2 linked regions of the Natranaerobius thermophilus JW/NM-WN-LF genome follow. The main gene of each other region encodes a partner of the protein of the gene in region 2 in a complex. Links are inferred from orthologs where the notes say so. Each region holds a gene or a part of one and is shown on either strand. Other genes may lie near its edges.

The links. The genes of interacting proteins can lie anywhere in the genome.
Region 1: the proteins of NTHER_RS02445 (region 2) and uvrB are in contact, whole or in part, in a crystal structure (PDB 7EGT), measured with the Thermus thermophilus proteins. The link is inferred for Natranaerobius thermophilus JW/NM-WN-LF from one-to-one orthologs. Residues at the interface, in WP_096412145.1 of Thermus thermophilus: His654, Arg656, Phe657, Gln666, Asp668, Glu669, Lys680, Arg681, Leu682, Ser683, Lys685, Tyr686, Ala687; in WP_096411307.1 of Thermus thermophilus: Glu23, Leu25, Arg26, Asp27, Gly28, Glu29, Arg30, Phe31, Arg55, Glu326, Asp327, Phe328, Glu379, Ser382, Gln383, His398, Gly400, Arg401.

What each region holds. Positions count from the first base shown.
Region 1 is NC_010718.1:2,151,531-2,154,499, forward strand. What follows is about bases 1-2,948. They hold uvrB (excinuclease ABC subunit UvrB), read right to left. Parts: upstream 2,489-2,948; coding sequence 512-2,488; downstream 1-511. Other genes in these bases: uvrA (excinuclease ABC subunit UvrA), read right to left, coding at 1-410; NTHER_RS15285 (hypothetical protein), read right to left, coding at 2,912-2,948. Also shown: more of NTHER_RS15285, read right to left, coding at 2,949-2,969. UniProt on the Escherichia coli protein: The UvrABC repair system catalyzes the recognition and processing of DNA lesions. A damage recognition complex composed of 2 UvrA and 2 UvrB subunits scans DNA for abnormalities.
Region 2 is NC_010718.1:485,752-488,713, forward strand. What follows is about bases 1-2,941. They hold NTHER_RS02445 (ATP-dependent helicase), read left to right. Parts: upstream 1-351; coding sequence 352-2,532; downstream 2,533-2,941. Other genes in these bases: NTHER_RS02440 (YerC/YecD family TrpR-related protein), read left to right, coding at 7-276; ligA (NAD-dependent DNA ligase LigA), read left to right, coding at 2,543-2,941. Outside these bases: more of ligA, read left to right, coding at 2,942-2,962. UniProt on the Escherichia coli protein: A helicase with DNA-dependent ATPase activity. Unwinds DNA duplexes with 3'-5' polarity. Translocates on single-stranded DNA with 3'-5' polarity. Initiates unwinding more efficiently from a nicked substrate than double-stranded DNA.

The DNA of each region.
Region 1 (2,969 bases), 1.7 Mb from region 2 along the record:
ACCATCTGATCTACAGTTTGCTGGGTAATTGGTTTATGGCAGTTAGGACAGTGTGGACGCCCTACTCTAGCATAAAGCAATCTGAGATAATCATAAATCTCTGTTACCGTTCCCACTGTCGATCTTGGGTTTTGGCTGGTTGTTTTTTGATCTATTGAAATAGCCGGGCTAAGTCCTTCTAAATAATCAACATCCGGTTTGTCCATTTGTCCTAAAAACTGTCGAGCGTAAGCGCTTAAAGATTCCACATATCGTCGCTGACCTTCGGCATATATAGTATCAAAAGCCAAAGAACTCTTCCCCGAACCGCTTAAACCTGTCATAACTACAAATTTATTTCGTGGAATTTCCAAATCTACATTTTTTAAATTGTGCTCACGTGCACCTTTTATTACTAATTTGTCCTGCATGGGACAACACTCCTCTAATAAAAATAGTTAATTAAAAGAATTTTCATTGATTAACATCGATGGATGAAAGAAGGTCTGTCTACGGATCGGACCCAACTAAACTATTGAGCAGTTTTTAACTCCATGATTAAATCTCTTAATTCCGCTGCTTTTTCAAATTCTAATTCCTTCGCTGCCTGTTTCATTTCTTCCTGTAATTTAGCGATTAACTCTTTACGTTCTTTGGCACTCATTTCTTGAATGTTTTCTGGTGTAGCAGCTTCAGTTTCGTCCTCTGCAGATCTAGTAGCTTCAATTACATCATGTACTTTCTTTTGAACAGTTTGTGGTGTGATATTATGGCGCGCATTAAATTCAATCTGCTTTTCTCTCCTACGATTAGTTTCATCAATGGCTCTTCGCATGGAATCTGTAATGGCATCCCCATACATAATTACTCGCCCGTTTACATTTCGGGCAGCCCGGCCCATAGTTTGGATTAAAGACCTTTCATCCCTTAAATAGCCTTCTTTGTCTGCATCCAAAATGGCAACTAGACTTACTTCTGGTAGATCGAGTCCTTCTCTTAGCAAGTTAATACCTACAAGTACATCGAATTTACCAAGTCTCAAATCACGAATTATTTCCATTCTCTCCAAAGTATCAATTTCTGAATGCATATATCTTACTCTAATTCCCATTTCACGCAAATAATCAGTTAAATCTTCAGCCATCTTTTTAGTTAATGTTGTCACTAAAACTCTCTCATTACGGTCTGTTCGCTTATTAATTTCACTATATAGATCATCTATTTGCCCTTTCACAGGCCTAACTTCTGTTTCAGGGTCAACTAGACCTGTAGGTCGGATTATCTGCTCCACTATTCTTTCACTATGTTCTTTCTCGTATGGTCCTGGTGTAGCAGAAACGTAAATATTTTGATTGATCATTTTTTCAAATTCCTGAAATTTCAACGGCCTATTGTCAAGGGCTGATGGAAGCCGAAACCCATGGTCTACAAGATTTTGTTTCCGGGACATATCCCCTGCATACATACCCCTGATTTGAGGGATAGTCATATGAGATTCATCTACTACCATTAAATAATCATCTGGAAAGTAGTCAATTAAGCAATAAGGTCTACTTCCTGCAGGTCTTCCGATCAAATGTCTAGAATAGTTCTCAATTCCTTGACAAAAACCCATCTCTTGTAGCATTTCCAAGTCGTAGTTGGTTCGTTGTTCTAAACGTTTAGCTTCTACGGCTTTACCTTGTCTTTTTAAGTATTCCAGTTGTTCATGAAGCTCTTCCTGAATGCTTTCAATGGCTTTTTCTAATTTGCTTCGACGGGTAACAAAGTGGGATGCAGGAAAAATAGCCACATGATTTCTTTCTCCCAGTATTTCCCCTGTCAAAGTATCTATTTCAGTTATCCTTTCAATTTCATCACCAAACAGTTCTATCCTAACAGCTGTTTCAGTATAAGAAGCTGGGAAAACTTCAATTACATCGCCTCTTACTCGAAAGGTCCCGCGGGTAAAGTTAACATCATTTCTTGAATATTGGATGTCCACTAATCCTTTTAGAATTTCATCGCGGTCCTTTTCCATTCCACATCTTAAAGATAACACCTGTTCTCTGTATTCTTCCGGTGACCCCAAACCATATATACAGGAAACACTAGCTACAATTATCACATCTCTTCTCTCAAACAAAGCACTTGTTGCCGAATGGCGTAATTTATCAATTTCATCATTAATTGAAGCATCTTTCTCAATATAAGTATCTGTTTGAGGTATATAAGCTTCAGGTTGATAGTAATCGTAATAACTCACAAAATATTCCACTGCATTTTCGGGGAAAAATTCTTTAAACTCACCACATAATTGGGCTGCCAGTGTTTTATTATGAGCAATAACAAGGGTGGGACGCTGTAATCTTTGAATAACATTAGCCATTGTAAAGGTTTTACCTGAACCAGTAACTCCCAACAGTGTTTGATGAGAATTACCTCCATTTAAACTTTCACACAGTTCATCAACAGCTTTGGGTTGATCTCCTTCAAGTGAAAAGTCAGATTGTAATTTAAATTCATTCATATTTTCCCACCCCCAGCTATAATTATATCACATGCTGACAATAATAGTTATTAACATCAATTATATTTTATAAAATTTTTTTTCACAAGTAAACTTTTAATACAAGTCTATAATATTTTTGTTTGGATTCTTACTTAATACTATTATATTTAGTTGTAGATGCTGTAAAAGTTATCAATATTCAACTTTAATACAACCGCCTTCTTAAAAATTAATTGTTGATATTTAAGTATATCTAAAGGAATTTTCTTTGTAAAGGAATTAAGTCCGCTGAAGTAAATTTGCCGGAATGTTTAAGATATCAATAGAAATTAGTAAAATTAAAAACAAATAAAATTAAGCAAGAGGCTTCAAAGAAGCCTCTTGCTTACATCAGTTGGAGGAGACCTGGTAATTCTTCAAATCTATTTAACCGAGTTGAAGTTATTGGCCTTGCTGTTGTTGTGGTTGTTGACCTTGTTGGTTTTGTTGTGCTTGTTGC
Region 2 (2,962 bases):
GATTACATGGATCAGTTTTACAAGGCTATTTTGAGCCTTGAAACGCTTGAAGATTGTTACAGCTTTTTTGAAGACGTCGCCACTGTAACTGAAATCAAAGCACTTGCCCAGAGATTTCAAGTAGCAAAAATGTTGAAAGAAGGTTATACTTATCAAGATATTGAGGAAAAAACTGGTGCCAGTACCGCAACTATTAGTCGAGTTAAAAGATTTCTCCACTATGGAGCTGGTGGATACGAAGTAGCTTTAAAAAAACTTAACCAAAAAGAACAGTAAGTAACGCTGACATTAGGAAGAGTAGTCCGAATATTTTGGATTACTCTTCCTAATTTCGTTAAGGAAGGGTGGTAAATGGTGGTATCATCACAATTAGCAGAATTAAATCAAGAGCAAACAGCTGCTGTCACCGCCGGTGATGGCCCTGTTTTAGTACTTGCAGGAGCGGGTAGTGGAAAAACAAAAGTTTTAACATATAGAATTGCTTATTTATTAGAAACAAAGGGCATTCACCCTGAACAAATTTTAGCCCTTACATTTACTAATAAAGCTGCTGGTGAAATGAAAGAGCGAGTGCAGACTATCGTAGAAGGTGATGCACCTTCTTGGGTATCGACCTTTCATGCAGCTTGTGTTAGGATATTGCGACGTGAAATTGATCTACTGGGTTATGGAAAGGATTTTTTGATCTACGATACTAGGGATAAGACCAAAATAGTCAAGGATTTGTTAGCTGACTTTAATTTGGATAAAAAGAAATATCCTCATCAGGCTGTAGCTAAAAAGATAAGTGGTGTAAAAAATAATCTACAGGATCCTAGAGAATTATTTTATCCCTATGATGAGGTTTTTGAAGCGTATCAGAAACGATTAAAAAAAGAGAATGCCTTAGATTTTGATGATTTACTTCTATTGACATTAAGATTGTTTGAACAATACCCTGATCGATTACAATACTATCAAAATAAATTCCAATATATTTTGGTTGACGAATTTCAAGATACTAACCCTGCTCAGAATAGGTTGATTTCTTTATTATCGCCACCTCAGGATAATGTTTTTGTCGTGGGCGATGATGATCAGTCAATATATTTGTTCAGAGGGGCCGATGTTAAAAATATCTTGGAATTTGAAAAAACTTATCCCAATGCTCAGGTTTACAAATTGGAAAAGAATTATCGGTCAAGCAAGACTATTTTGGAAGCGGCCAATCAAGTAGTTACAAATAATCCTAGTCGTAAATCCAAAGAATTGTGGACTGACAATGATGAGGGTTATCCTTTGCAGTATTACGAAGCTGATGACGAAAGAGATGAAGCATACTTTATCGCTGAAGAAATCCGTGCCAATAGATATCAACTGCCTCTAATAGCAGTACTTTACAGAACCAATGCCCAGTCCAGGGTATTGGAAGATATTTTTAGAAAAATGGGGATCTCTTATGAAGTTGTAGGAGGGACTGGATTTTACGACCGTAAAGAGGTAAAAGATATAATGGCTTATTTAATGGTTGTTCAGTGTCCACAATCTGATAGCCAACTAGAGAGAATTATTAACGAGCCAAAAAGAGGAATTGGAAAGACCAGCGTAGATAAATTGAAGGACTATGCTAATAGAAACAATATTACTTTATTTGATGCCCTTTTAGAAGTAGACTATACCGATATTAGTAAACGAGGAAAAAATTCTGTTAAAAAGTTTACTGATATGATTGGTAATTTTCGAAAGATGAGGGAATACTTGACTGTAAGGGAACTAATCGAAGAAGTTGCTGAAAAATCCGGTTATCTGGAAGCACTTAGATCTCAAAATACCAAAGAAGCTGAAACTCGAATGGAAAACGTGAGAGAAATTTATTCTATGGCCAAAGAATTTGAAGCAGAAGGAGGGGAAACCCTTCAGGAATTTTTGACCCACAGTACTTTAATGGGTGATATAGATACATGGGAAGATGAGGAACAAGCACAAGTTGTGATGATGACTCTTCACAGTGCCAAGGGACTTGAGTTTCCAGGGGTATTTTTGACAGGTTTAGAGGAAGGAGTTTTTCCTCATATTCGTACCTATGACAGTGAAGCGTCTATGGAAGAAGAGCGTCGCCTTTGCTATGTAGGAATTACCAGAGCTGAACAGGTGTTGTACTTAACCTGGGCTAGAGAGAGAACCCTTAACGGTATGACAAGAATGTTACAACCATCCAGATTTGTTTCGGAAATAGGAGAGGACTTAAAGGATACTCAACATCAGACACTATCGGGACAAGGACAAGTAACTAGCACTCAAAATTCCCATGAGCCACCACAAACTCAAATTTCTTCTTTTTCAGATAAAACTAGTCCTTCCGGGAAGAGAAATGTTAACTTAGCGGAAGAAAGTTATCAGGAAGGAGACTTGATTTCCCACAAAAAATGGGGAGAAGGAAAGGTGTTGCAAGCCCAGCAAGCTGGTAGTGATTGGGTTTTGACAGTTTCCTTTGACGGTGCCGGCATTAAAAAACTCGCTGCTAGTGTAGCACCTATTAAGAAACTGAAATGAGGTGTGGCATTTGAGTAAAGATATTCAAAAGAAAGTTGAAGCTCTGAGAGAAAAAATTGAATATCACAATCATCGTTATTACGTTTTGGACGCCCCTGAGATATCTGATCAAGAATTTGATGCTTTAATGAATGAATTAATAGAGCTTGAGCAAACTTATCCGGAATATCAAAGCCCTGATTCTCCTTCACAAAGAGTAGGTGGAGAACCCTTGGATAAATTCCCTCGGGTAAGTCACGAAATACCCATGTTGAGCTTGGAAAATGCCGAGAGCCAAAAAGGATTACTAGATTTCCACCAAAGAGTTAGCAAAAATACCCAAAAAACAGACCCGGTATATGTGGCAGAATTAAAAATTGATGGTTTGGCTCTTTCGTTAAGATATGAACAGGGGATTTTAGTAAGAGGAGCAACCAGGGGCGATGGGACA